Regions from separate parts of the Streptococcus koreensis genome, predicted to be linked through region 3. Evidence: predicted binding sites of a transcription regulator. Region 3 holds the regulator's gene; each other region holds the start of a gene.
What was found. Region 3 encodes Rex, which represses fermentation and respiration genes when NADH is low (regulators of the CRP and FNR family bind a similar motif). Its sites were predicted from a motif close to TTGTGAANTANTTCACAA; they were not measured.
Positions count from the first base shown of each region.

Region 1: adhE (bifunctional acetaldehyde-CoA/alcohol dehydrogenase) is a predicted target of Rex. The motif match lies at 2,813-2,830, and genes of this name have one in related genera.
Region 2: D7D50_RS05315 (2,3-butanediol dehydrogenase) is a predicted target of Rex. The motif match lies at 1,704-1,721, and genes of this name have one in related genera.
Region 4: D7D50_RS07335 ((S)-acetoin forming diacetyl reductase) is a predicted target of Rex. The motif match lies at 3,397-3,414, and genes of this name have one in related genera.

Region 1 covers NZ_CP032620.1:503,438-511,088, reverse strand. The annotation lists gene D7D50_RS02765 (low molecular weight protein-tyrosine-phosphatase) at 1-287, shown strand, start outside; gene D7D50_RS02760 (MORN repeat-containing protein) at 345-758, shown strand; gene D7D50_RS02755 (acyltransferase family protein) at 748-2,565, shown strand; gene adhE (bifunctional acetaldehyde-CoA/alcohol dehydrogenase) at 2,925-5,576, shown strand; gene D7D50_RS02745 (zinc-dependent alcohol dehydrogenase family protein) at 5,765-6,814, shown strand; gene D7D50_RS02740 (ABC transporter permease) at 6,985-7,374, shown strand; gene D7D50_RS10145 (hypothetical protein) at 7,531-7,651, opposite strand, start outside.
Region 2 covers NZ_CP032620.1:1,044,913-1,052,563, forward strand. The annotation lists gene gatA (Asp-tRNA(Asn)/Glu-tRNA(Gln) amidotransferase subunit GatA) at 1-142, shown strand, start outside; gene gatB (Asp-tRNA(Asn)/Glu-tRNA(Gln) amidotransferase subunit GatB) at 142-1,587, shown strand; gene D7D50_RS05315 (2,3-butanediol dehydrogenase) at 1,780-2,820, shown strand; gene D7D50_RS05320 (pullulanase) at 2,976-6,674, shown strand; gene D7D50_RS05325 (DMT family transporter) at 6,786-7,651, shown strand, end outside.
Region 3 covers NZ_CP032620.1:1,630,954-1,638,604, forward strand. The annotation lists gene D7D50_RS08160 (NAD kinase) at 1-147, opposite strand, end outside; gene yjbM (GTP diphosphokinase) at 131-802, opposite strand; gene D7D50_RS08170 (CYTH domain-containing protein) at 898-1,464, shown strand; gene D7D50_RS08175 (ribose-phosphate diphosphokinase) at 1,527-2,483, shown strand; gene D7D50_RS08180 (cysteine desulfurase family protein) at 2,493-3,620, shown strand; gene D7D50_RS08185 (DUF1831 domain-containing protein) at 3,610-3,957, shown strand; gene D7D50_RS08190 (DUF4649 family protein) at 3,957-4,193, shown strand; gene D7D50_RS08195 (redox-sensing transcriptional repressor Rex) at 4,287-4,931, shown strand; gene radC (RadC family protein) at 5,119-5,802, opposite strand; gene D7D50_RS08210 (hypothetical protein) at 5,865-6,143, opposite strand; gene D7D50_RS08215 (class A sortase) at 6,297-7,043, opposite strand; gene gyrA (DNA gyrase subunit A) at 7,052-7,651, opposite strand, start outside.
Region 4 covers NZ_CP032620.1:1,459,965-1,467,615, reverse strand. The annotation lists gene D7D50_RS07355 (hypothetical protein) at 1-158, shown strand, start outside; gene D7D50_RS07350 (MmcQ/YjbR family DNA-binding protein) at 253-912, opposite strand; gene D7D50_RS07345 (copper homeostasis protein CutC) at 987-1,622, opposite strand; gene D7D50_RS07340 (hypothetical protein) at 1,732-2,334, opposite strand; gene D7D50_RS07335 ((S)-acetoin forming diacetyl reductase) at 2,509-3,273, opposite strand; gene D7D50_RS07325 (MIP/aquaporin family protein) at 3,941-4,642, opposite strand; gene glpO (type 1 glycerol-3-phosphate oxidase) at 4,713-6,539, opposite strand; gene glpK (glycerol kinase GlpK) at 6,573-7,651, opposite strand, start outside.

The DNA of each region.
Region 1 (7,651 bases), 880 kb from region 3:
ACCAAGGGACTCAAAAGATTTTTCGTAGTCATGGCGTGCCCTATGATGCATCTAAAACATCCCTTCAAATCAGTGACCAAGATTTTCATACCTTTGATCTGATCTTAGGAATGGATGAGAACAATGTGTCCGACCTCAAACGAATGGCACCGCCTGGAACAGAGCACAAGATTCATCTCTTTGCAGGAGAAAGTGTCCCAGATCCATGGTACACAGGAGATTTCGAAGAGACCTATCGCCGTGTCCTAGCTGGTTGTCAAGAATGGTTGGAACGCTTAGAAGATTAGTTTCGGACTTGCTCCTTAAATGAGTAACCGGTTGAATAGAAACAGAATGAACAGAATATGGAAAAAATAAAAGAATTATATGAGACCTATAAGGTCTACGTTACGAGAGAGAATATTGAACGATTGTCCTTGGGGATTATTGTTCTGTCTGCTTTATGGGTTTTTCTTTCCTCCATTCCTTTCAGAGGTGTTTTGACCCTCGATAAGGGAGCTATTCGCTACGACGGAAGTATCGTCCGTGGCAAGATGAATGGCCAAGGGACGGTGACCTTTGAAAACGGAGATACCTACAAGGGAAATTTTGTCAATGGGACCTTTAGTGGTCATGGAACCTTTACAGCCAAGGCTGGTTGGAAATATGAAGGTGAATTTGTCAATGGCCAACCAGAAGGCCAGGGAACCTTGACGACAGAACAAAATGTTGTCTATAAAGGAACGTTTAAACAAGGAATTTATCAAAATGCGAATTAAATGGTTTTCATTGGTACGGATAACGGGACTTCTTCTCGTTCTTCTCTACCATTTCTTTCAAAAAGTTTTTCCTGGTGGATTTATTGGAGTCGATATCTTCTTTACTTTCTCAGGATTTTTGATCACGGCTCTTCTGATCGATGAGTTTGCCCGTCATCAAAAAATTGACCTCAAAGGCTTCCTGCGACGACGCTTCTACCGGATTGTTCCTCCGTTAGTCTTTATGGTCTTGCTGGTCATGCCTTTTACCTTCTTGGTCAGACGAGACTTTATTGCTGGAATTGGGACACAGATTGCGGCCGTCTTTGGCTTTGTGACCAACTTCTATGAGATGTTAAGTGGCGGAAGTTACGAAAGCCAGTTCATCCCTCATCTTTTCATTCATACCTGGAGTTTGGCTCTTGAAGTTCATTACTACGTACTCTGGGCTCTTTTGGCTTGGTTTTTGGGTAAAAAAGCTAAATCAGTTGGCCAATATAGAGGTTATATCTTCCTTTCTTCGACAGGTCTCTTTTTGGTGACCTTCCTGACCTTCTTTGTCGGAGCAATGGTCACGAAGAATTTGTCCAATGTCTATTTTTCTAGCATCGCTCACGTCTTTCCTTTCTTTGTGGGGAGTGCTTTAGCGACAGTAACAGGGATTACAACGACCAGCCCAAATCTTACTCAATTAGTGAAGCAGTTATCTCTACAGAAGACGTTAGCAATTTTAGCTGGTGCTTTTCTAGTCTTGTTGCTCTTGACCTTTATTCTTCCGTTTGATAGTGTTTGGACCTATTTATTTGGCTTTTTAGTAGCGACTCTTGCTGGATCTGTGATGATTGTGATGACTCGTGTCCTCCATGAAAAGACGCCAGATCAGAAAGAACCTGCAGTGATTACCTTTATTGCGGATACAAGTTATGGGGTCTATCTCTTCCACTGGCCATTTTATATCATCTTTTCTCAATTAATGACCAATGGCTGGGCTTCTCTGCTAACAACACTGGTATCCTTTAGCCTTGCTGCTTTAAGTTTTTATATTATTGAACCAACCTTGGCTGGACGTGAACCAAAGATTTTTGGCATTTCTATGGATCTCAGAAGTTTCACGAAACCACTCTTTTACAGCGCGATTCCGTTGACCTTGCTCATGTTTGGGATTGCACTTTTTGCGCCACGCGTCGGAGCCTTTGATGAAAACCTGATTACCGAAGGGCTTCGTCAATCCGACAGCAAGATGCAGATCACGCGTGCCCAAGTAGACAATGCTTCAGCGACTTCTTACAATGTGTCAGATGGAGTGACCATGATCGGAGATTCTGTAAACCTCCGGGCATCAGATTATTTGAAACAAGTGCTGCCAGATATCCAATTAGACGCTTTGGTGAGTCGTAATCTGGACTCGGGCTTAAAAGTATATGAAACGGATATTGCCAATAGAGTCTTGCTCAAGAACGTGGTGATTGCACTTGGAACCAACTCTTCTAATAATTACCAAGAATTGTTGGATAAGTTTGTTCAAGAATTACCAAAAGGACATCGCTTAATTTTCGTAACGCCATATGACGGGCGTGAAGCCAATGATAGCAATAGTGTCACCGTTCAGACTCGACAGTATGAGCTGGAGTTGGCTAAAAAATATGACTATGTCTATATAGCAGACTGGTACCAAGCTGCTATCGATAACCCAGCTATTTGGGCTGGAACGGATAATGTCCACTTTGGTTTAGAATCAGATGGGTCCATCGATGTTGGAGGAAACCTGTACGCCAAGGTCGTGAAAGAAGCAGTTGATCAAGCCAATCAGGGGCCGGTTAAACCGTAGAAATTTACTAAGCTATTTAAGCAATTTTCACTTGAAGAAAATTGCTTTTTTTAGTAAAATTAAGAAAACGCTTACATAAATTGCGTGAAAATATTTGCTTGTGAAATTGAAGTGCTTTCTCAAAAAAATCCTTCAATTTTTTCTTGGAAATACTCCTATATAGAAGGAGAAGGAGGGTTCATAGAAAAAAGTTAAAAAAATCTTTGTGAAACTATTTACAAATTTTCTAAAATAGAGTACAATTATATTGTGAAAAAATTAACAAATCGAAATTTCTTACACTATTCTTGAAAGTTTTTGAAAACAAGAAAAAGTTCCGGAAAAGGATAAGGGTTTCAAACATTGGAGGAAAGCATCAAATGGCTGATAAAAAATCTCTCTCACCTGAAGAAAAGAAACTCGCTGCTGAAAAACACGTAGACGAGTTGGTGCAAAAAGCGCTTGTGGCGCTTGAAGAAATGCACAAATTGGATCAGGAACAAGTAGACTACATCGTTGCAAAAGCATCTGTAGCTGCTCTTGACGCACACGGTGTGCTTGCTCTTCATGCTTATGAAGAAACTGGTCGTGGGGTCTTTGAAGACAAGGCGACAAAGAACTTGTTCGCTTGTGAGCACGTCGTGAACAACATGCGCCACACCAAGACAGTTGGTGTCATTCAAGAAGATGACGTCACAGGTTTGACCCTTATTGCTGAGCCAGTCGGAGTCGTCTGCGGGATCACTCCTACAACCAACCCAACTTCAACAGCAATCTTTAAAGCTTTGATCTCATTGAAGACACGGAACCCTATCGTCTTTGCCTTCCACCCATCTGCTCAAGAATCCTCTGCTCATGCGGCACAAATCGTACGTGATGCAGCAATTAAAGCAGGAGCGCCTGAAAACTGTGTACAATGGATCACGCAACCATCTATGGAAGCAACTAGTGCGCTTATGAACCACGAAGGTGTTGCAACAATCCTTGCGACCGGTGGTAACGCCATGGTGAAAGCAGCTTATTCTTGTGGGAAACCAGCTCTTGGGGTAGGTGCAGGTAACGTTCCAGCTTATGTTGAAAAATCAGCTAACATCCGCCAAGCTGCTCACGATATCGTTATGTCTAAATCATTTGACAACGGAATGGTCTGTGCATCTGAACAAGCGGTTATCATCGATAAAGAAATCTACGATGAGTTTGTCGAAGAATTCAAATCTTACCATACTTACTTTGTTAACAAAAAAGAAAAAGCCCTTCTTGAAGAGTTCTGCTTCGGTGTCAAAGCGAATAGCAAAAACTGTGCAGGTGCGAAATTGAATGCGGACATCGTTGGGAAACCAGCAGCATGGATCGCTGAACAAGCTGGCTTCTCTGTACCAGAAGGAACCAACATCCTTGCTGCAGAATGTAAAGAAGTTGGTGAAAAAGAGCCGTTGACTCGTGAAAAATTGTCACCAGTTATCGCTGTCTTGAAATCTGAAAGCCGTGAAGACGGAATTAACAAAGCACGCCAAATGGTTGAATTCAACGGTCTTGGTCACTCAGCTGCTATCCATACAGCAGACGAAGAATTGACCAAAGAATTTGGTAAAGCAGTCAAAGCCATTCGTGTCATCTGCAACTCTCCTTCGACTTTCGGTGGTATCGGGGATGTTTACAATGCCTTCTTGCCATCATTGACACTTGGATGTGGTTCTTACGGACGCAACTCTGTTGGGGACAACGTTAGTGCCATCAACCTCTTGAATATCAAAAAAGTCGGACGCCGGAGAAATAACATGCAATGGATGAAACTTCCTTCAAAAACATACTTTGAACGTGATTCAATTGAATACCTACAAAAATGTCGTGACGTTGAACGTGTCATGATCGTTACAGACCACGCTATGGTAGAGCTTGGTTTCCTTGATCGCATCATCGAACAGCTTGACCTTCGTCGCAACAAGGTAGTTTACCAAATCTTTGCAGACGTAGAACCAGATCCAGATATCACAACCGTTGAACGTGGTACTGAGATCATGCGTGCCTTCAAACCAGATACCATCGTTGCTCTTGGTGGTGGATCTCCAATGGATGCGGCCAAAGTAATGTGGCTCTTCTATGAGCAACCAGAAGTGGACTTCCGTGACTTGGTTCAAAAATTCATGGATATCCGTAAACGTGCCTTCAAGTTCCCATTGCTTGGTAAGAAGACTAAATTCATCGCCATCCCAACAACATCTGGTACAGGATCTGAAGTAACACCATTTGCCGTTATCTCTGATAAAGCAAACAACCGTAAATACCCAATCGCTGACTACTCATTGACACCAACTGTGGCAATCGTAGACCCTGCTTTGGTATTGACAGTTCCAGGATCTGTTGCAGCGGACACTGGTATGGACGTCTTGACTCACGCAACAGAAGCTTACGTATCTCAAATGGCAAGTGACTACACTGATGGTCTTGCTCTTCAAGCCATCAAACTTGTCTTTGAAAACTTGGAAAGCTCAGTGAAGAACGCAGACTTCCATTCACGCGAAAAAATGCACAATGCGTCAACTATCGCAGGTATGGCCTTTGCCAATGCCTTCCTCGGTATTTCTCACTCAATGGCCCACAAGATCGGTGCACAATTCCACACGATTCACGGACGGACCAATGCGATCTTGCTTCCATACGTTATCCGTTACAACGGTACACGTCCAGCCAAGACAGCGACATGGCCTAAGTACAACTACTACCGTGCAGATGAGAAATATCAAGACATCGCTCGTATGTTAGGACTTCCATGCTCTACACCAGAAGAAGCAGTAGAAGCTTATGCAAAAGCTGTTTACGAACTTGGTGAGCGCGTAGGTATCCAAATGAACTTTAAAGCACAAGGAATCGATGAAAAAGAATGGAAGAAACACTCTCGTGAATTGGCCTTCCTTGCTTACGAAGATCAATGTTCGCCAGCTAACCCACGTCTTCCAATGGTGGATCATATGCAAGAAATCATCGAAGATGCTTACTACGGTTATAAAGAACGTCCAGGACGTCGTAAATAAGGCGCTACTGAACAAATGATGTTTATCAGCTATCCCTCACTCGAAAGAGTGGGGGATTATTTTTTGAAATACTTTTATAAAAAAACCTAATAAATATGTTGCAAGCGCTTACTTTGTATGTTATAATATTCACAAAGTAGAAACTGTAATAAAATGGTTTGATAAAACCAACAAAAAAGGAGTCGCTTATGAAAGCAGCAACATATGTATCCGCAGGAAATCTTCAGTTGATTGATCAACCAAAACCAGTCATCAAGAAACCAACTGATGCAATTGTTCGTTTGGTAAAAACGACCATTTGTGGAACAGACCTCCATATTTTGGGAGGAGATGTTCCAGCTTGTAAAGAAGGAACCATCCTCGGCCACGAAGGAATCGGGATTGTCGAAGAAGTCGGTGATGCGGTCACTAACTTTAAGGTTGGAGATAAGGTTATCATCTCTTGTGTAACGGCTTGTAACACCTGCTACTACTGTAAACGTGGTTTGCCTTCCCACTGTGAAGATGGGGGCTGGATCCTTGGTCACTTGATTAATGGTACCCAAGCAGAGTATGTCCATATCCCTCATGCAGACGGCAGTCTCTATCATGCACCTGCCTCTGTTGATGACGAAGCCCTGGTTATGCTCTCAGATATTCTCCCAACTTCTTATGAAATCGGGGTGCTCCCATCTCACGTGAAACCAGGAGACAACGTTTGTATCGTTGGTGCGGGACCAATTGGTTTGGCAGCTCTCTTAACCGTACAATTCTTCTCTCCAGCTACTATTATCATGGTAGACTTGTCAGAATCTCGTCTTGAAGCTTCTAAGAAATTTGGAGCGACTCATACCATTTGTTCAAGTGATATTGATGAAATCAAGGCCTTTATCAATGAAGTGACCGACGGTCGTGGTGTCGACATCTCGATGGAATGTGTGGGCTATCCAGCAACCTTCGATGTCTGTCAAAATATTATCTCTGTCGGTGGTCATATTGCCAACGTCGGAGTGCATGGTAAACCAGTTAGCTTCAACCTTGACGATCTTTGGATTAAGAACATCACGCTTAATACTGGTTTGGTTAATGCCAATACAACCGAAATGCTTCTTAATGTCTTGAAATCTGGTAAGATTGATGCGACCAAGTTGGTAACCCACCACTTTAAACTTTCAGAAGCAGAGAAGGCATATGAAATCTTCAAACATGCTGGCGAAAACAATGCCTTGAAAGTGATTATTGATAACGACCTCAGCTAAGAAGGTTCAATCGTTTGATGTTGAAATAAATAGGACAGGAACTGTTTCATGTTTCTGTCCTATTTAACAGATGTAGTAGTTGTTCTTGTCACATCTATTTACTTGCCACTCCTAATAAAATAGACTATAATATAATTATAAATGTAACATAAATAGAAAGGTGTGATCTTATGAAAATGTTCCATTATCATCGTGAGTTCTGGTTGGACTTCCATTTCTGGCTTTTGGTCTTGCTTTTAGTGACTGTAGCTATGATGACACAGGATCCGCTTTCGGTTGTTAGCCGTGCTTATTTTGCTTTTGTAGGGATTTTGATTCTTCTTCAGGTCTTTCAACCGCAGGTGTCCAATCGCCAGTATCCAGTAGGTAGCTACCATTTCAATTGGGACTTTTATCGTGACACCAGACTGTATATTGATCTCTTTTTATTGGCTGGTCTCTTAGAAGGTCCGTTCACTTCAACGGATATAGTTTATTGGATCTTGCTTGGGGCATTCGTCGGCTCTATTGGCTTTGTGTTTGTCGTAAAGGAAAAACCGGTTCAAAAGGTGGCCCAGTGAATTGAAAGTTCTAGAAGATATTTATTTGGGATCTCTCTCCTCGATGATGAAGAGGGAGAATAGAAAAAGGTCTTGCTTCGTTCACACGAAAAAATCCTAGCTTTTTTAAAAGCTGGGATTTTTTGTACTGTTTAGTGAGATGATAAAGAAGTGTTACTATTTGCCTCGTTTGCGAGCGTATTCGTCAAAGGCGCCAGCGAAGGTTCCCATGAGTAGGGGAGTTGCGATCAGTCCGACAGTAATCCAGACGGATCCACCGTCCACATGACTGAGTTCC
Region 2 (7,651 bases), 590 kb from region 3:
CTTTGCCCAAGGACTGCCAGTTGGTTTGCAGTTGATTGGTCCTAAGTATTCCGAAGAAACGATCTATCAAGCCGCAGCAGCATTTGAAGCAACGACGGATTACCACAAGCAACAACCCCTTATTTTCGGAGGTGACAATTAATGAACTTTGAAACAGTCATCGGACTTGAAGTCCACGTTGAATTGAATACAAACTCAAAAATTTTCTCACCAACCTCTGCCCATTTTGGAAACGAGCAAAATGCCAATACCAATGTGATTGACTGGTCTTTCCCAGGGGTGCTTCCTGTCTTGAACAAGGGTGTTGTGGATGCTGGGATCAAGGCTGCTTTGGCGCTGAATATGGATATTCATCAGCACATGCACTTTGACCGTAAGAACTATTTCTACCCTGATAATCCAAAGGCCTACCAAATCTCACAATTTGACGAGCCAATCGGATATAACGGTTGGATTGAAGTGGAACTAGAAGACGGTACGACTAAGAAAATTGGGATTGAACGTGCTCACTTGGAAGAAGATGCCGGTAAGAACACCCACGGAACAGACGGTTTCTCTTATGTAGACCTCAACCGTCAAGGGGTCCCATTGATCGAAATCGTATCTGAAGCAGATATGCGTTCTCCAGAAGAAGCCTACGCTTATTTGACAGCTTTGAAAGAAGTCATCCAGTACACTGGTATTTCAGACGTCAAGATGGAAGAAGGATCGATGCGGGTCGATGCCAACATTTCCCTTCGCCCATACGGCCAAGAGGAATTCGGTACCAAGACGGAGTTGAAAAACTTGAACTCTTTCTCAAACGTCCGTAAAGGTCTTGAATACGAAGTACAGCGCCAAGCGAAAATCTTGCGATCAGGTGGGGTCATTCGTCAAGAGACACGCCGTTATGATGAAGCGAATAAGAGCACCATTCTTATGCGTGTCAAAGAAGGAGCAGCGGATTACCGTTACTTCCCAGAACCAGACCTTCCCTTGTTTGAAATCTCAGATGAGTGGATCGAGGAAATGCGCACAGAGTTGCCAGAGTTTCCAAAAGACCGTCGTGCTCGCTACGTGGCAGAGCTTGGCTTGTCTGACTATGATGCCAACCAATTGACAGCGACGAAAGTTACTTCTGACTTCTTTGAAGCAGCCGTAGCCCTTGGTGGCGATGCCAAACAAGTGTCTAACTGGCTCCAAGGTGAAGTCGCACAATTCTTGAACGCAGAAGGCAAGACGCTGGAAGAAATCCAATTGACACCAGAAAACTTGGTGGAAATGATTGCCATCATCGAAGATGGAACCATTTCATCTAAGATTGCCAAGAAAGTCTTCGTTCATTTGGCGAAAAACGGTGGTGGCGCGCGTGAATACGTCGAAAAAGCTGGATTGGTACAAATTTCAGACCCTGAAATCTTAATCCCAATCATCCATCAAGTCTTTGCAGACAATGAAGCAGCCGTTGCCGACTTTAAGTCAGGGAAGCGGAATGCGGACAAGGCCTTCACCGGCTTCCTTATGAAAGCAACCAAAGGCCAAGCCAACCCACAAGTAGCCCTCAAGTTACTTGCCCAAGAATTGGCGAAGTTGAAAGACAGTGAATAAACGGAACGGGCACCTTTTGGTGTCTGTTTTTTTAGTACTTCATAAGTGGGGTGAAAATTATATCTATTTTCGAATGGAAAATAGTCAGTTAAGCTTTCAATCCTCCTTGACAAAGTTTGTGAAAAGGCTTACAATATGATTATCGGGTTTCCTGAAAGGGAATTGCAATTCATAGAAAAATAGGAGAATCATATGGAAACAATGAAAGCTGCTCGCTGGCATGGCAAGAAGGACGTTCGCATCGAGGAAGTAGAAGTACCAAATATCCTTCCGCATCAAGTAAAGGTTGCTGTTAAATTTGCAGGAATCTGTGGAACAGACTTGCATGAATACTTAGACGGACCAATTTTTATTCCAACTGAAGAGCATGTTTACTCTGGTCAAAAGGCACCAGTAACTCTAGGGCATGAATTCTCAGGTGAAATTGTGGAAGTCGGAAGTGATGTGACTCGTGTCAAAGTTGGGGATCGTGTAACAATCGAACCAATTTTGGCAAAACACAACTTAATTGGTGATTATAACCTCGATCCAAACTTGAATTTTGTTGGCCTTGCTGCAGATGGAGGTTTTGCTAAATATTGTGTCCTAGATGGAGATTTGGTCCATGTGATTCCAGATAGCTTGAGCTATGAACAAGCTGCTCTTACAGAACCTGCTGCTGTTGCCGTTTATGCAGTTCGTCAGTCTGCTTTGAAAACTGGGGATACAGCTGTTATCTTTGGTTTGGGCCCAATCGGTCTTTTGATCGTGGAAGCTCTCCGTGCAGCTGGAGCATCGAAAATTTATGCGGTTGAATTGTCTCCTGAACGCCAAGCTAAGGCTGAAGAATTGGGTGCCATTGTGGTTCGCCCAGAAGAAGGTGAATCAATCGTTGAAGCCATTCATCGTTTGACGGATGGTGGAGCGGATGTTTCTTATGAAGTGACAGGGGTTCCTGTTGTTCTTGGACAAGCTTTGGCAGCTGTGCATAAGGCTGGTGAGTGTATGGTTGTTTCTATTTGGGAACGTGAAGCCAGCATCAATCCAAATGAATTCGCCATTCAAGAAAAGACCCTCAAAGGGATTATCGCTTATCGCCACATCTTCCCTAAAGTATTGGAATTGATGGAACAAGGCTACTTCTCTGCTGAAAAATTGGTGACCAAGAAAATTAAATTGGAAAATATCGTTGAAGAAGGATTTGTTGAATTAACACAAGACAAGGCCCAAATTAAGATTTTAGTTGAGCCATAATCTACCATACTTTTAGAATATAACCAGTCCATTTGGACTGGTTTTTTTAATGAGGGAGAACAATAGAAAAAGGTAGTATAAATTACGAAAACGCTTGCATAAATAATTTTAACATGCTATACTGGTTGAACACTAATCATTTTAAGGAGACATTTATGAAACAGAAACCTTCTGTGACAGGCGATAAACAAGTCGTCTATGCGATTCGTCGATTGAAAAATGGTGTTGGTTCGGTTGCGATTGCGACAAGTTTAGCCTTATTAACGGCCTTTGCTAGTCCGGTCAGTGCGGATGAAGCCATCAACACCCCTGCACAAGCCTCAGAAGTGGTGACAAGCCCTTCTAATGAAGAGGTGAGTTCTTCATCTGATGTGAAACCAGCTACGAAGACTGAGACAATTGGAACCCCAAAAGTGGCGGATGAAAGTGTTACAGCGCCTGAAAATGTAAGCGCACTCACTGAAGAAGTGGTATCTACGAAGTCTGAGAAGGCAGAGGAACCGATTGCTGATCAGACTATCCGGATTCACGTGAAAAAGCTACCGGAAGAAAACAAGGAAACGCAAGGCCTTTGGACCTGGGATGATGTTGAAAAACCATCTGAAAACTGGCCGACAGGTGCCCAATCCTTTAAGGATGCAAAGACAGATGACTATGGCTATTATTTAGATGTCAAGCTTAAAAATGATCAGGCTAAGAAGATTAGCTTCCTCATCAACAATGTTAAAGGGGACAATATCACAGGGGACAAGTCAATTGAATTGCTTTCTCCAAAAATGAATGAAGCTTGGTTGGACGACAAATTTAAAGTTTATTCTTACCAGCCTCAAGCAGAGGGAACTGTCCGAGTAAATTACTACCGGACAGATGGCAACTATGACAAAAAATCTCTCTGGTATTGGGGAGATGTACAAAATCCGAGCAGTGCCGCCTGGCCAGATGGGACAGATTTTACAGCGACAGGGAAATATGGTCGTTACATCGATATCCCCCTAAAGGAAGCTGCAAAAGAATTCGGTTTCTTATTATTGGACGAGAGCAAGTCTGGAGATGATGTGAAGATTCGACAAGAAGATTATAAATTTACTGATTTGAAAAACCATAGCCAGATCTTCTTACGGGATGATGATCCGACCGTTTACACCAACCCATACTATGTCAACGATATCCGTATGACGGGGGCTCAACATGTCGGTAAAGAAAAAATTGAAGCCAGCTTCTCGACCTTGGCTGGAGCACAGAAAGAGGAGTTGCTCAAGCGGACCAAGATCACGGATGCTCAGGGCAATCCTGTCACCATCTCGGACCTGCTTTTAGATGAGAAAGGCAAGAAAGTAACCTATACGGGGGATTTCTCACAAGTTGATCAGTCCTATACCGTTCAATACGATAATGACCGCTTTACGACCAAAATGAACTGGCGCCTCAAGGATGAAGCCTATAGCTATGATGGGACTCTCGGAGCTCATCTTCATGAAGCTGGGAAAAAAGTGGATCTCACCCTCTGGTCACCAAGTGCGGACAAAGTATCTGTTGTCGTCTATGATAAGAAGGATTCTGAAAAACTAGTTGGCCGTGTGGCTCTGGAAAAAGGGGAGCGAGGCACTTGGAAGCAGACTCTTTCAGGTGATTCAGGACTGGGAATCCAAGATTATACCGGCTATTTCTACCAGTATGAAATTGAACGCCAAGGGAAAACCTTCACAGTCCTTGATCCTTATGCCAAATCGTTGGCAGCTTGGAACAGTGAATTGGCCAAGACAGATGATGTCCATAAGGTAGCAAAAGCAGCCTTTGTTGATCCAAGTAGATTAGGTCCGAGTGACTTAACCTATGCGTCCATTCCAAACTTTAAGAAACGGGAAGATGCTATCATCTATGAAGCCCATGTCCGAGATTTCACTTCTGATCCGGCTTTGGCATCAGAGCTTAAGAGTCAATTTGGGACCTTTGCCTCCTTTGTTGAAAAATTGGATTACCTCAAAGACCTTGGTGTAACGCACATTCAACTCTTACCAGTTCTATCTTATTACCACGTCAATGAATTAAAAAACAACGAGCGCTTGTTAGAGTATGCCTCAAGCAATAGCAACTACAACTGGGGATATGATCCACAGAACTACTTTGCCTTGACAGGTATGTACTCAACCGATCCAAGCAATCCTCAAAAACGAATTGAAGAATTCAAGAATTTGGTCAATGAAATTCATAAGCGAGGAATGGGAGTGGTCCTAGACGTTGTCTATAACCATACAGCGAATGTCGACATCTTTGAAGATATCGAGCCAAATTACTACCATTTCATGGATGCGGATGGGACGCCTCGGACGAGCTTTGGTGGTGGACGCTTGGGTACAACCCACTACATGTCCAAACGGGTCTTGGTCGATTCGATCAAGTATTTAGTGGATACTTACAAGGTAGACGGTTTCCGATTTGATATGATGGGCGACCATGATGCGGCCTCTATCGAAGAAGCCTACAAGGCAGCCCGGGCTCTAAACCCAAATCTGATCATGTTGGGAGAAGGCTGGGTGACCTATGCAGGTGATGAAAACAGTCCTGTACAACCAGCAGACCAATCCTGGATGAAGAAAACAGACACGGTTGCAGTATTCTCAGATGATGTTCGTAACAATCTAAAATCGGGCTATCCAAATGAGGGACAACCAGCCTTTATCACCAATGGAAAACGAAAGATTGCAACTATCTTTAAGAATCTCATCGCACAGCCAACCAATTTTGAGGCAGATAGTCCCGGTGATGTTATCCAATACATTGCAGCCCACGATAATTTGACCCTCTTTGATATTATCGCTCAGTCTATCAAGAAAGATCCTAGCATTCCAGCTAATAATGCGGAGATCCATCGTCGCTTGCGTCTCGGAAATTTGCTGGTCTTGACAGCTCAAGGCACACCTTTCCTTCATTCTGGTCAAGAATATGGTCGGACCAAGCAGTTCAAGGATCCAGCTTACCGCACGCCAGTTTCTGATGACAAGGTTCCAAACAAATCTCATTTGTTGGTAGATGAAAATGGAAAACCATTTGACTACCCTTACTTTATCCATGATTCCTATGACTCAAGTGATGCCGTCAACCACTTTGATTGGGAAAAAGCAACCAATGAAGCCCTCTATCCAGAGAATACGCGCTCTCGCGCCTTCACCAAAGGATTGATTGCCCTTCGTAAGTCGACAGATGCCTTCCGGATGGATAACATGGAAGAAGTGAAGAGTCGCGTCAAGCTTTTGACGATTCCAGGTGAGAATGGTGTGGAAGAAGAGGATCAGGTGATTGGCTACCAAATCACTGCCAGCAATGGAGAAGTATACTTGGTATTGGTCAATGCAGATACCAAGGCGCGTGATTTTGCTCTAGGAACTGACCTAGAACGCTTTAGAAATGCGGATGTTCTAGTGGATGGGGAACGTGCAGGTGTTATCAATTTGACTGATCCAAAAGGAATTTCTTGGACAGAAACAGGACTTCGACTCGATGCATTAACAGCAACTATCTTGCGCTTGTCTACTAAGGAAGAAGTTGAAAATCCTGTTCTCCCGGATCGTCCTGAATACCATACGCCGGTATCTCCATCTCCAAAGAAAGTCCTTCCTTCGCAAACTGCTCAACCGACGCCACAGCTTCTTGCTCAAAAGAAAGAAAATACAGAGGTTCAAGCTTTAGCTCCTCATCATGACTCCGTGTCAGTTGAAAATGGAGAAGAAGCAAGTCCAGCCCGCGCGCTTCCTCAAACAGGAGAAGCGAGCTCCAACCTCACCAGCTTGGCCGGGCTTCTACTTTTAGGTAGTCTCGGATTAGGGATGGCTAAGAAAGGGAGAAAAGAGGACTAATCTCTTCTAGATAGGCCCTTAAAAATACTTTTTAAATCCTACAGTAAATCAGCCCATTTGGGCTGATTTTTGTGTTACAATTAGGATGTAAAAAAAATCTGTGGAGGCAGCATGTCTACAACTCTAAAAGGGACTCTGATTACTTTAATAGCGGGGATTGCTTGGGGACTATCCGGAGTCAGCGGGCAATATTTAATGGTTCACGGATTTTCGGCTATTGGCTTAACAAATCTTCGTTTACTTTTTTCTGGCATTGTCCTTATTATTCTTTCCTGCCTTGCAGATAAGGAGAAGTTTTTGGCCTTTGTCAAAGATAAATCTTCCTACCTTCCGCTCCTTAATTTTGCCTTTTTAGGATTGTTATTGACTCAGCTAACCTATTTAGAGGCGATTGCAGAATCCAATGCTGGGACAGCCACTGTGTTACAGTATCTCTGTCCAGTGGGTATTTTGGCTTATACCTGTGTCAAGGATAGAGTGGCCCCTACACTAGCAGAAGTGGTTTCGATGCTTCTAGCGATTGGTGGCACATTCTTAATAGCAACACACGGTCAAGTCAACCATCTGGCCATTAATCCCAAAGGTTTGGCTTGGGGAGTGGTGTCAGCCTTTGCCTATGCCCTCTATATCATTTTACCTCTTAAATTGATTCAAAAATGGGGAAGTATGCTGGTAATTGGAGTTGGGATGGCCATTCCAGGAATCTTGATGCTCCCTTTTAGCGGTCTTCTTTCTTCTTCTGGAAACTACAGACTGGATACCTGGATGGCTCTTTTTGGTTTGGTGGTCATTGGGACGATTTTTGCCTATACAGCCTTTCTGAAAGGGACCTCTCTGGTAGGGGCTGTTAAAGGAAGCTTGCTGGCATCCTTTGAGCCGATTTCGGCGGTTTTCTTTGCCTTTGTCATTATGAAGGAACATTTCTTTATCATTGATTTTTTGGGGATGGGCATGATTCTGTTAGCAGTCCTCCTCAT
Region 3 (7,651 bases):
TCCACCAATGGAGATCACGATATCCGGATGTTTTTCAGTCAAGATAAAATTATTCTTTTTTAATTTATAACGAAGTTGTTGAAAGACCTCTTCGCTTTGGCGTTTTCGATTTCGAATAATCGAAACCTTCTTACCTGTAGTCCTCATCTGTATCATCACTATTTCCGACACCATCGTTTAATTTACGATGCATAGGATCAAAAAGGGCTTGCGCCTCCTGAATGGCATCACGAATGGCGCCCATTTCCTCGTCGAGTTGATAAGCCAAATTCGCAGTGACTTCAAGACGCTTTTTAATCTCGTCCGGAAAATCTCCTTTATATTTGTAATTTAATGAGTGTTCAATGGTGGCCCAAAAATTCATAGACAGAGTACGAATCTGTATCTCTGCCAAAATGGTTTCATAGCCATTAATGGTATCTACTGGATACTCTACTACAACGTGATAGCTTCGATAGCCACTCGACTTTTTGTGACGAATATAGTCTCGTTCTTGAACCACGCGCATATCCTGACGCTTCCGCAAGACTTCTAGGACTTCGTCTACGTCATCTACAAATTGAACCATGATCCTCAGACCAGCAATATCTTGCATATCTTGAGCCAGGTTCTCTTCAGATATACTTCTGCGTTCCATCTTTTCGAGAATACTCTCAATCGGCTTCACACGACCGGTCACAAACTCGATTGGGGAATGCTTTTGTTGTTTGCGATACTGCTTTCTTATCCCACGAAGTTTAATCTTCAACTCCCCAACTGCTTGGATATAGGGATCTAAAAAATTTTCCCAATCAATCGCCATTGAATCACCTTGTCATCTCAAAGTTTTTTGTATAAAATAAACACATCTATTATTATATCATAAAGAGCTTGCAAACGAAAGAAAAGGACGTGGCTATGAATCATTTAGAAATTGAATTTAAAACCTTACTAACCAAGGAAGAATACGACTCTCTTAAGGATTTTTTCAAGGAACAACCTCCTGTTCGACAAACCAATCACTATATCGATACGCCCGACCAAGCCATCCGGAATCATCAGATGGCCTTGCGAATTCGTACCTTAGCTGATCGGGCTGAGCTAACCCTTAAAGTACCGCAAGAAGCGGGACATTTTGAATACAACCAAGCTCTTACATTTGATCAGGTAGAAGACTTTCTATCCAAGAAAAAACTCCCTCAAGGTGAGATTGCCAGCTTTCTCACTGATTTAGGAATTCCACTAGCTGCCTTAGATGTCTGGGGTAGTCTGGAAACAGAGAGACGTGAGAAAAGAATCCCAAAAGGTTTATTAGCCTTTGACCGTAGTCGTTATAATTCTATTGAGGACTATGAGTTGGAAATGGAGGTAGATGCTGCCTCAGATGAAACTTATTTTCACGAATTTCTCAAGGAAAAACAAATTGAATATAAGCCAGCAAAAAGCAAAGTGGCAAGATTAGCTCAAAGTTTGCTAAAAAGCTGAAATTACTGAATTTTTTTGCTAAAATAAGACTAGACAAAAATATCTAAATGAGGATCAAACACATGTCAGAAAAAAACAATATGAAGCTCTTCGCACTCAACTCCAATCAAGAAATTGCACAAAAAATTTCGGAAGTTGCTGGCATCCCACTCGGAAAGCTTTCTTCACGTCAATTCTCAGATGGTGAAATCCAAATTAATATCGAAGAAAGTGTGCGTGGATATGATATTTACATCATCCAATCTACTAGCTTCCCAGTGAACAATCACTTAATGGAATTGTTAATCATGGTAGATGCTTGCCAACGAGCAAGTGCCCATACCGTAAACGTGGTCCTTCCATACTTTGGGTATGCTCGTCAAGACCGCACTGCTGCTCCTCGCGAACCAATTACAGCAAAATTAGTTGCCAACATGCTTGTCAAGGCAGGGGTAGACCGTGTTGTAACCCTCGATCTTCATGCGGTTCAAGTACAAGGCTTCTTCGATATCCCAGTAGACAACTTGTTCACGATTCCTCTATTTGCTGATCACTATATCAAACAAGGTTTAACCGGTTCAGATGTAGTGGTTGTCAGCCCTAAAAATTCTGGAGTGAAACGCGCACGCAATCTTGCAGAATATCTAGATGCCCCAATTGCTATCATCGACTACGCCCAAGACGACTCTAGCCGTGACGAGGGCTACATCATCGGGGATGTTAAAGGTAAAAAAGCAATCCTGATCGATGATATTTTGAATACAGGAAAAACCTTCTCTGAGGCTGCAAAAATTGTTCAACGCGACGGCGCTACTGAGATTTATGCCGTTTCTAGTCACGGACTTTTCGTTAAGGGAGCTGCAGAATTACTAGACCAAGCACCGATTAAAGAAATTTTGGTTACAGACTCTGTAGCAACCAAAGAGCAAAAACCCCAAAATGTAAAATACATTACTGCAAGCGAATTGATTGGAGATGCCCTTGTACGTATCCAAGAGCGTAAACCAGTTAGTCCACTCTTTGCATACCACAAGAAATAAGGTGATGTCGTGATTTATTTTGACAATGCGGCAACCACTCCCCTAAGCCCAGGAGTAATCAAGGTGATGACAGAAACGATGGAGACCAGTTTCGGAAATCCCTCTAGCCTCCACTCCCATGGTCGTCAAGCGAAAAAGATTCTTAGAGATGCTAGGGAATGCGTTGCAACTTGTTTAAAGACCTCTAGTCAACAGATTATCTTCACTTCTGGCGGGACCGAAAGTAATAACACTGTTATAAAGGGCTACTGTCTCAAACATAGACAGCAAGGGAAGCATATTATTACCACGGCTATTGAGCACCATGCCGTTCTTGAACCGATTGAGTACTTGGTCCAAGAATATGGATTTGAAGTAACCATCATTCAACCAGTAGATCAAAAAATTCGACCTGAAGATATTCGAGCTGCACTTCGTCCCGATACAATTTTAGTATCCACCATGTATGCCAACAACGAAACGGGTGATCTCTTGCCTATCAAGGCAATTTCTGACCTTTTAAAAGACCATCCTGCTGCTTTTCATGTTGATGCTGTTCAAGCCGTTGGTAAACTTGCTGTAGCCCCTGAAGAGCTAGGAGTTGATTTTCTAACCGCATCGGCCCATAAATTTCACGGGCCTAAGGGAGTTGGTCTTCTCTATGCTAAAAAGCCTGACTTCTTCAATCTCTTACACGGGGGTGACCAAGAAGACAAACGTCGAGCTAGCACAGAGAACTTGATTTCAATTGCTGGAATGGCTCAAGCCCTCAAAGAAGCAACTGATCAGTTAGACGCAAATTATCAGTATATTCAGAGCTTATCTGAACGTATCCTAACTGGCCTAGAGGATCTAGATTTTTATCTGAATTGCACAGACTCCAAACTTCCTCATGTCTTAAATATCGGCTTTCCAGGTATCAGCAATGATATCCTACTGCTTCGTTTAGACATGGCAGGAATTTCAGTCTCAACCGGCTCTGCTTGTACAGCAGGAACTGTTCAACCAAGCCACGTTCTTGCGGCTTATTATGGCGAAGATTCTCATCGATTGAAGGAATCTATTCGCATTAGTTTATCCGAATTCAATACGACCGCTGAGGTCGATACTTTTATAACAACCATTCACAAAATTTTAGGAGAATTACATGGCATTTGAAACATCTGTCTCATTACCAAACTGCGATTACACATACGCAATCCATCCAAATATTAAAAAATATACCCTACGCGACAATACCTTTGCACAAACAAAGGTTGGGAACTACGAATTAAATCGTTTATTAGAAGCTGTTCCAAACAGCGGGGATGGCTTTAAGCTAAAAATTATCATCAATAAGGATTTAACAGGATTTAAAATTAACATTACTGATAAGTCAGGTCTTCGTTTGGTGAATATTTTTAAAAATCCAGAAAACAAAATCATCCAACAAAAATTCTACTTCCTTATGGATAGTCTAGTTGAACGGGAAATCTTTGAAAGGATTGAAAAGTAATGACCAATGGTCTCATAGTCCTCACTTATTTGGATGCATACAAAAAGGAACGTCAGATCAGCTACGATAATTTGGATCACTGTTTATTAGCTTTTTCAGGCTGTGTGACCCTTCCAGATTCCTATCAGGTTGTTTCCGTATCCTACAAGGGACAAACATTACCTTTTACTGGAAAGATAGGCGACTTCTATCGCTATCTGATTCAGTTTGATCAGAGTTTAAGAAATTCCAACTAAGAAAGAAAAGCACCTTTTTGGTGTTTTTTTAGTAGAAGATAGTTGCTTTATTCACAAACTTTTTATACAATAGATTTGAAAGGTTGTGATATTGTGAAACAAGATAAGACTAATCCAATTCCTCGTGCTACTGCCAAACGACTCTCCCTCTACTACCGCATTTTTAAACGCTTTAATGCAGAGAAAATCGAGAGAGCCAATTCAAAACAGATTGCTGAAGCCATCGGGATTGACTCCGCAACTGTTCGTCGCGACTTCTCCTACTTCGGAGAGCTAGGACGACGTGGTTTTGGTTATGATGTCAAAAAGTTAATGAACTTTTTCGCAGATCTCTTAAATGATAACTCCATCACCAATGTTGCTATCGTTGGTATTGGGAATATGGGAAGTGCCCTTCTTCACTATCGCTTCCATGAGCGAAACAAGATGAAGATTGTCATGGCATTTGATACCGATGATCATGAGTTAGTCGGTACTAAAAGTAAAGATGGTATTCCGATTTACGGCATCTCAACGCTGAAAGAAAAACTAGAGGGACAAGAGATCCAAACAGCCATTTTAACCGTTCCAAGTGTAAAATCTCAAGAAGTTGCAGATGTACTGGTTGAAGCTGGTATCAAGGGAATCCTTAGCTTTTCCCCAGTACACTTAACAGTTCCAAAAGATGTGGTTGTCCAATATGTCGATCTAACCAGTGAACTGCAAACCCTTCTCTACTTTATGCGCAAAAATACTTAATAAATGAGGCTGGGACAAAAGTCCTAGCCTCTCAATTGTCTTTGGATTGTCGAGCAAGACGCAGTGGTTGAGTGGGCTCCACTACGCTGAGTTCATCAGCTTTTATGGCCCTACTCAACTGTGAGGAGGTGGGACGACGAAATCGAATTCTAACGAATGACCGATTTCTGTCCCACTCTCTTTCCGTCTATACCAATAAGTCTGTCTCCTCTCGGTAGCTATAATAGTCATCGGTTGAGACAATCAGATGGTCAAGAAAAACAATTCCAAGACAATTACAGGCTTCAATCATTTGTTGGGTGACACCATCATCATTCTTACTCGGATGAATGATTCCAGATGGATGGTTGTGAACAAGGATTAAAGACGTCGCCATATGCTTGATGGCATAATGCAAGATCTCTCGAGGTTCTGCAATGCTACGATTGACTGTTCCGATAAAAATCACTTGCTGATGGATAATTTGGTTCTGGGTATTCAGATACAAGGCCAGTAAATGCTCTTGTTTCTCATGGCCGATCTTTTGCTGCATCATCTTTGCAAGCTTCTGACTACTCATAATTTGTTCTGTTTCAATCACTTGGGAAGTCTGGATCCGTTTCCCAAGTTCAATAGCAGCTAACAGCTCAATTGCCTTTACTTTCCCAATCCCTGGAACTTCCTGTAGCTCCTGAAAGCTCATACTAGCCAATTCCTTTAAGCTCTTTAGTGAGCCTAAGAGCTCCTGTGCGATCTCGTAGACTGTTTTATTTTTGTTCCCCGTCCGTAATAAGATGGACAGCAATTCTTGATTACTGAGCTTATCAGGGCCTTCTGTAAGCAAGCGTTCTCTAGGTAAAAGACTAGCTTCTTGAAATACAATATGATACATAAAAAACCTCCTCAATTAATAATTCGCAATTGAGGAGGAAAATGGATGAGTCTGTATAAAATTTATATAGGACAAACTACTTCTCTTAGGTTTTCAAGGATTCGAGTTTCTTCATTTGAGAAGTTAATTCTATAGCCTTCTTGCACTTGTTCCAAGGTCCTTAGGAATTGACGAATTTCGTATCGAATTAAGTGTTCTTGATCATCAGGAAGGTTTTCAATGGTTTTAAAGACCTGTTCAACTTCGTAGATTCCCTTGGTAATGAGTCCCGTTTTTGGAAAATCATTGACCAGTAAGCCGTAGAAATTTCTTAGCAGAGTATAGATATCTTCTGTAGGCATTCGGTTCCTCCAAGCTTCTTTCTATCACTCTTCTATTATAAAATAGAAAGCATGCAAAAATATGTCAGTCAGGTAACATTTTATGACTATCCTCTTACAAATTGGCAGAAAATTAACAGAAAAAAAGAGGTCAAGGACCTCTTTTTTTGTTGATTATAATTGCATTTGATTATAAGATTTTGTGAAAGCTTCTAGGATATCTTTTGGTGCTTTTGAGTAATCTACTGAAGTTTCCAAAGTACCTTTTACAATCGTACGATAAGTTGCTGCAGCATCCTCACAGGTCACCAAAGTAATTTCATTTACCCCTTCTCGATCTGCAATGACATCGACCCGATCTGGCGTTACTGTCTCAACAGAATTGATGACATAGGTATACACCTTTTCCTTATCAGTGATATAGATTTTCATTCCAGCTTTGGCATGTTCTAATGGGGAAAAGAGCATTTCATTTGCCCCAGTCAAACCAAAGACATGGTGACTGGCCAAGGAGTAATTCCTTTGCCCCATAACCTGGTCCTCTTTCATGGTACCTGCCCCATAATAAAGCCCCACATTATCTAAGCCTTTAAAAATCGGAAGGTTCATCTTCAATTCTGGAATTGCAATTCCTCCAATAACAGGTAACTTTTGTGCCTGCCATTGGGCATTGATGACAGATTCTGTAGACAGCGATTTGACTTCTTTAAAGTCAAAGCTAGTCTTAGCCTCTTTATTCTTATCGATGGTCTTTTTCGATACCTTGTTGACCTGGTACTGATTGGTATGCCAAACCATGATCATGTTCCGAATCGGAGCATTAAAAATCAGAGCGATAGACAAAAGGATCAGCAAGGTAGCAAAGATATTAATCAAGCGATTGCGTAAGCTTGTTTTCTTCTTTTTTCTTCTTGAAGCCATTGTTCACCCTACCCTTCACTTTCAGTTTCTGACTCATCTTTTTCGTCAGCTTGAACCGTTGTAAAGGTTACGATTTGGGCATCTTGATCCAGACGCATGACTTTCACACCCATAGTCGAACGTCCAGTTTGAGAAATATTCGCGACGCTTGTACGAATCATGACGCCTGTATTGGTGATAATCATCAAATCCTCATCTCCTTTGACAGTCATGAGACCGGCAAGAGGACCATTTTTCTCAGCCACATTCGCAGTTTTAATCCCTTTACCACCACGTCCTTTGGTTGGATACTCATCAGCACGCGTGCGTTTACCATATCCCTTTTCAGTGATAATCAATACTTCATCTTGATCTGTAATCACGCTTGCACCGACCACTTGATCCCCCGGACGAAGGTTGACACCTCGGACACCAGTTGCTGAACGTCCCATATTCCGAACAACAGACTCTTTGAAACGAACAGAATACCCAAATTTAGTCCCAATGATAACGTCAGCATTCCCATCAGTAAGGAAGACGTTGATTAGCTCATCCTCATCTTTGAGGTTAAGAGCTTTCAAGCCATTTTGACGGATGTTGGCAAACTCGGCCACACTGGTCCGTTTAAC
Region 4 (7,651 bases), 170 kb from region 3:
GTATTACTGGTTTAGGAGTAGCAAATTTCCGCTTCAAACCAGGATTTATCCTTGAGGAAGGTCATTATACTCCGATAGCCTTCACAACAGATATCAATACAGAATTTGACTATAGCAATTACAGAGATTTCCACTTCTCATTGACCAAAGAGCAATAAGGACAGGAAATTCTCTAATAAAAAAAAGAATGTTGACCCTCAACATTCTTTTTTTATGTTTTATTCACTTTCACAAATCAATTGGGTTAAACCCTTACTTCTTAGTCAGGGCCCAGCTCTTAGCCACAAGCTCAAAGAGAAGATCATCCTCCACTCGACCATCCAAGGGAATGCTGATCCAGTACTTCTTGTTCATATGATAAGCCGGATAGAAATGGGGTTCTTCTAAGAGTTGGCTGACATGATCCTGTTTAAGATTTAAGACCTCAATCTTCCCTTCCTGCCTCGCATCTAGCTTGGACCAGTCTATCTTCATCAAGACGCCAAACCATTTGAGATCCTTTTGATGACGGAAGACGCCCGAGTCCGGAGAACGGTCCCAGAGGTATTCGATAGGACGGTCATATTGCCGGCTGATCCAATCCACCAAGCGCTTGGTCTGAGGATACAAAAAATCTTTGACAGCAAAACAGGAGCTTCTGATATCCTCTAAGGCCTGCTGGCAAGCTTCTCTGACTTGGCCAACATATTGACCAACCATCTGGTCCATATGAAGCTGCACATAGTCGTCGCCTGTCTCCTGATCCACTAGCCAAAAATGCACTTGCTTACTTTGGACAGTCACATAAAGTTTGAAGTCTCCATCCAGGATCTGTTGATCATAGTGAAACTTCTCTCCCTGCTTTGAAAACCCATAAGCTAGAGCTTTTTCATTGTCTATACTGTATTTCTCAAAATAATCTGGTAAAAACACGTACTACTCCTTTCCTCCAGTATACCAAAAATCAAGAAAAAAGAGCTGAGATTTCTTCCTCAACTCATATATCTTTAAAAGACAACACGAGTTCCATGGACCTGATCCACCCCTGGAACATCAAGGAAAAGCTGACGATTCTCCAAAGAGACTCCTCCACCTGCCAAGATTTCTAACTGGCGATCTGCAAGCTGGGCATACTCTTCGTAGCGTTGCAACCGTTGTTCTAAGTCTGTTTCTGGACTGCCGGCTCTTGTTAATAGTCTCGTCACGCCTACTTTCTTCATCCACTCGATACTCGCAGCTTGATCTTCTAAAGGAATCTGGTCAAATGCCATATGCATGGTCAATTCAAATCCTTGACTGGCTTCGATGAAACGAAGCATGGCATCTTTATCCAGCTGATTGTCAGCAGTCAAAGCCCCAACAGCTAAACCATCAACACCCAGGTCACGGGCAATTTTCCAGTCTTCTAACATTATGTCTAGCTCTTGCTCAGAGTATACAAAATCTCCACCTCGTGGACGAATCATAACGATGACCTTTGCCTGATAATCTTTAGCAAGCTTCACAGCCTCTTTGATCACACCATAGCTTGGAGTCGTACCTCCAACCGCTAAGTTATCACATAATTCTACACGACGCGCTCCTGCTTGAAAAGCCTTCTCTAACAGTGTTATGTTCTCTGCACAAAATTCATATAACGGCATCCTAAATCTCCCTGTATTTGAAATCGTTTTCTTGTTCTACCTTACTCTTTTTTCATTTCTTTGTCAATTAGAAAAACCATCAGCCTCATCAGAAACCAATGGTTGATGCTTAATAGGAAATTGGAACAATAATCTGTAATACCATGTTCCCTTTTTCGACCTTCGCAGAATGGATTCGGTAGCCACTTGTCGGCATGGTCAATTTGATTTGATTCCCTATCATAGTAGCTCCTGTGCCCTCTTGGTTAACTTTTTCAGCAATCTTTGAAGCAACCAAGCTACGTGGAATCGGCAGATGTCCAAGACGGGCCCGTTCTAGGTTCAAGGTCAATTGTTGATCCGTCACACTCGTTGTAAAGTCCATGCTCACCATGGTTTCCACCGGTCCCAGTTCAATCGGAACCTGAACATTGATATACTCTCCATTCATAGCAACTGCTGTATTGAGGAGAGTTTCATCTGTCATTTCCCCTGCCATGGATTTAATAACTTGGCGCAATTGAGGAGAATTCAGTTGAAGCTCTGTTTGCAGGCCAGAAGCAGTCACGTCTGCTGTAGAGAAGCCTTCTTGAGCCAGATCTACCAGCGAAGTATTCACTGTTACATTTTTAAATTGCTCTTGAGTCGAAACCTTTGCTGGTATCAAGAAAACTGCTAAGACAATAACTAGGAGGAAGGTCAGTCCGATGAGTCGTTTGATCCATTTCCACATATGGTCACCTCTTTTCGTTTTGATGGATAGAAGAGAATTCACCTCTATCACTATTGATCTATTCTTTTTAAAATACGACTTCTATTCTACCCTAATTTTTCAAAAAAAGCGAACGAGAGGAATAAGGTGCACATAAGAAAAGAGGTGGAAAAAATCCCAACCCCTATTTGAATGTTAATGGAATTGCATCCCACCATCCACGATGATGGTTTGTCCTGTAATGTAGTTTGAATCAGGACCAGCAAGGAAGCTAACCGCTGCAGCGACATCTTCGGGTTCGGACAAACGTTTAAGGGTAATATCTTTAGCGAAAGTTTGCATACCCCATTCGTCATCTTTACCAGCGTTCTTACCAACTTCATGAGCGATATCATACATCATTGGAGTCTTAACGATACCAGGTGCATACGCATTGACAGTAATACCTGAATCAGCCAAGTCACGTGCCAAAGTTTGAGTGATACCACGAACTGCAAACTTAGTACCACCATAGACAGTCAAGTTAGGGTTACCTACAACACCTGCTTGTGAAGTTGCATTGATGATTTTTCCGCCATGGCCAAGCGCCTTGAATTGAGCTTGTGCAGCTTGAGCACCCCAGATGACACCACCAACGTTGATGGCAAAAGTGCGTTCAAATTGTTCTTCTGTAATCGTATCAAGTGGTGTAGTTGGAGCAACACCAGCGTTGTTAACGACAACATTTAAATCTCCGAAATGATCCACAACTTTTTGGAAAGCTGCAGCCACTTCAGCTTGTTTGGAGACATCAGCAACGACCGCAAAAGCATTCTCTGCTGATAACTCAGCTACTGCTTTTTCTGCTGTCTCAGCATTGTAGTCTAAGACTCCGACCTTGAAGCCATCTTGTACCAATCGTTTTGCAATCGCAAAACCGATCCCTTGACCTGCACCTGTGACAATAGCTACTTTAGACATATGATTCCTCCTTGGTATCCCCGATACCAGCAAACGTTCATAGAAGAACAGCAAAGGTTGACAGTCAGTTTTGGGTGAATCTATCATAAGTTCCTTCCAAAACTATGCTAACAGTATACTCCTTTGTGAAAAAAGTGTCAAACTCTAGCCTGTTATTTTCTAAAGTATTTTACAATCTATCTTATCTTTATTTAGTAATAGATTAACTGATTATAATAATTTTGAAAAGGGTTTTATATCTTGACAAAAACACTCCTATTGCCTATTGTTTTGGGCCTTATTTCATGCTACACTAATTATAAGACAATCAAATAATAAGGAGATCTAACAATGAAAGAATTCATGGATAAATTGAATAACCTACCTAAACCAGTTCAATACATTATTGCGATCATTATTTTCTTTATTGCGTTTTACATTTCTTATAGCTTGTTTTAAGTTAGAACGTACAAAGCTCTCTTTATCTGATACAGTATTTTAAAAGAGAGTGGGACAGAAATCGGTAATTCGTTAGAATTCGATTTCGTCGTCCCACCTCCTCACAGTTGAGTAGGGCTGTAAAAGCTGATGAAATCAGCGTGGTAGAGCCCACTCAACCACTGCGTCTTGCTCGATAATCCAAAGACAATTGAGAGGCTAGGACTTTTGTCCCAGCCTCTTTCATTTTTTAAAACATTTTAAAGACTGCTACTGCAAGTACTGCACCGATGATTGGACCAACTACTGGGATCCAAGCGTAACCCCAGTCACCATCTCCTTTGTTAGGAATAGGAAGGAGGCTGTGCATGATACGAGGTCCTAGGTCACGAGCTGGGTTGAGAGCGGAGCCTGTAGTTCCACCGAGAGACAAACCAATCCCTGCAATCAAGGTACCAACAGCAAAAGTACCAAGCCCTGCTTGAAGGTCATAAAGACCAAGCGCAAAGATAGTTAGTAGCAAGACAAAGGTTCCAAGGATTTCACTGATGAGGTTTGAAGTAGTGTCCTTAATTGCTGGACCAGTACTGAATGTTCCAAGGATATTTCCAGGATTTTCTTCTGCTAAGTAATGCGGTTTGAACTGCAACCAGACAAGGACTTGACCGACCATGGCTCCGGCAAATTGTGCAAGGATATAAGGAATGACAGATGCCCAAGCTAGGCCACCATTAAGAGCAATCCCAATTGTTACTGCAGGGTTCAAATGGGCCGGACTTAACTTACCAGAGATGAAGGCTGCGACAGCAACCGCAATCCCCCAACCAAGAGTAATGACGATCCAACCTGAGTTGTGGCTTTTCGTTTTTGGAAGAACCACTCCTGCTACAACCCCATTTCCCAAAAGAATCAGGATTAAGGTCCCTAAAAATTCACCAAATAATTCTTTCATATGATTTAATTCTCCATTATAAAGAGGGGAAGGTTAGACAGTCTTCTTTCCAACCCCTTTTTTGTTTTTCTTAATTTTTTAATGCTGCCAAGTCATTGTTTTCCAAAGCGACTTGCAAGTCTTTGCGGTAGCCAGCTTTTTCTTCTTCTGACCATTCATAGAAGCGGCCCATTTCATCCAAAACAGGTTCGATCATCGCATCTAAGCTATCCCGCATAAAGAGCATGTGGTTGGTACGACGAAGAAGGAAATCAACTGGGCTGAGTGCCAATTCATTGCGCATTGCATAGTGAAGTGACAAGGTATCTGCTAGGCTCAATCCAGGTGCTTGTTCCACGCTATGAGCAAGGGCGAAGACCTTAGGTGCATTGGAACCGTATAGGTTAGCTAGGTAGTGAGCTTCCTTGCTATCCAAGCCACGAGATACGCCAAGTTGAGCAAAGGCTTCGATTTCAGAATCCACGTTCGTTGGGTTAATTTCTCCACCTGATACTGGATAGGTCTTAGAGTTGATCAATTTGAACTGACGGTCAAATTCTTCCTTGAGAATGGTCAAGACACGCTCCATCGCTCCTTCAGCCATCTTGCGGTAGTCTGTAATCTTCCCACCAGCCAGGGTCAAAAGACCATTGTCATCGCGGTCTAAGCTTGATCCACGAGAAACAGCAGATGGATCCAAATGTTTTTCAGAAGTGCTGCCTTCCAAGTGGCTGATTGCTGATTCAACATCTTCACGCGATTTTTCTTTAGAAAGATAGCCTTCAACTGTTGCAATCAAAGCATTAAAGCTTTCATCACTGATAGTGCCGTTGTTTCCACCATTGTAGTCAGAAGCACTGTTTCCTGAGATCAACGGACGAAGACCAGCCCAGCTACTTTCGATATCATCGATGGTGATGTGAGCTTCTGGGAAGCGGTTATTCACGATTCCTAACAAGTAGTCGACATCTTCTTGAGTTACTGTTGGATGCTCTAAGTCGCCAGTGTAGTCCGTGTCAGTCGTTCCGAAGTAAGTTTTGTTTTCACGTGGCAAGACGAAGACCATCCGACCATCTCCAAGACCAGTATCAAAGTAGACTGGTTGAGAAACTTTGATCTTGCTTGAATCTACGACCAAGTGAACACCCTTGGTTGGACGCATTTGTGAATGCTGCTCTCCATCGTTTGAGAGGTTACGCACTTTATCGCTCCAAGGACCAGTTGTATTAATCACCAAACGAGCCTTGATTTCAAAGACTTCATCAGTCAAGAGATCACGCGCCACTACACCTGTGATCTTGCCAGATTCATCAAAGAGGAATCCTTCAGCTTTTACGTGGTTAGCAATGAGGGCCCCATCTTGGTTGGCACGTTTGATATTTTCAATCACCAAACGAGCATCGTTGTTACGGAAGTCTAGGTAGACCCCACCTCCGACTAGACCTTCTTGTTTCAACTCAGGCTCCCGAGCCAACACTTCTTCTTTGGTCAAGACCTTGTTGGCAGCTGGAGTATTGCTGACACCTGCCAAGAGGTCATAGAGGTCCATGGCTACCTTAAGACGGAAGAGGCTAAAAGTTGCCCCATCTTCATCATAGACTGGTAAGAGCATTGGGTCTGGTTTTGGAATATGAGGAGCAATTTGTTGCACTACTGCACGTTCTGATACCGTATCTGATACCACTTCTACGTCAAATTGTTTGAGGTAACGAAGTCCACCGTGGACCAATTTTGTTGAACGGCTTGATGTCCCTTCCGCAAAGTCCTGCATTTCAATCAAACCTGTTTCAAGACCACTTGCTGCTGCCTGCAAGGCTACCCCAGCACCTGTGATCCCTCCCCCGATAATCAAAAGATCCAGGGTGCGTTCTTGCATTTTCTTAATCGATAATTCACGAGTTTTCTTTGAAAATTCCATAATTCTTCACTTTCTATCCTACTGAAGTCTTGACTAGTCTTCAATTTCTGCAAAGAGTTGGGTAGCTTTAACAGCTTTCTTCCATCCCTTGTAGAGTTGTTCTTTACGAGATTCGTTCATAGAAGGCTCGAAGAGTTCACCAGTTGCATTGAGTTCTTTCAATTCATCTAGGTCTTTCCAGTAGCCGACTGACAGGCCAGCAAGGAAGGCTGCCCCCAAAGCTGTTGTTTCCAAGTTTTTAGCACGAGCGATATCAATACCAAGAATATCCGCTTGGAACTGCATCAAGAAGTTATTCATAGCTGCTCCACCGTCCACTTTAAGGACTTGAATAGCCGTCTTAGCATCAACCTGCATAGTATCGATGATATCCCGTACTTGGTAAGCAATGGATTGAAGAGTCGCCTTAATAAAGTCTTCTTTGGTTGTTCCACGAGTCAAGCCAAAGACAGAACCACGAGCATTTTGATTCCAGTATGGTGCTCCTAGACCTGTGAAGGCCGGTACCACATAAACTTCATCGTTGTTGTGAGAATCACGTGCATATTGTTCAGATTCAGGTGAGCTTTCCACCATGCGTAGACCATCACGAAGCCATTGAATGGCACTACCTGCGATAAAGATGGAACCTTCCAAAGCGTAGTAAACTTTACCATTGATTCCATATCCAATGGTAGTCAACAAGTTATTTTCAGATAACTGCATCTCTTCACCAGTATTCATGATGATGAAAGATCCAGTACCGTAAGTATTTTTAACCATACCAGGTTCAAAGGCCAACTGTCCAAAAAGAGCCGCTTGTTGGTCACCCGCCATACCAGAGATAGGCACTTCTCCACCGTAGAAATGGAAAGGAGCTGTTTTTCCATAGATTTCAGAGTTAGAACGAACTTCTGGAAGCATAGCCTTAGGAATATTGAGGATTTCCAAAATCTCATCATCCCATTTTAGGTCTTTGATATTGTAGAGCATGGTACGAGCAGCATTTGAATAGTCTGTTACGTGAGAAGCTCCGTCTGTCAACTTCCAAACCAACCAAGTATCGATGGTTCCAAAGAGCAATTCTCCTTTTTCAGCCCGTTCTTGTGCTCCTTCTACATGATCCAAGATCC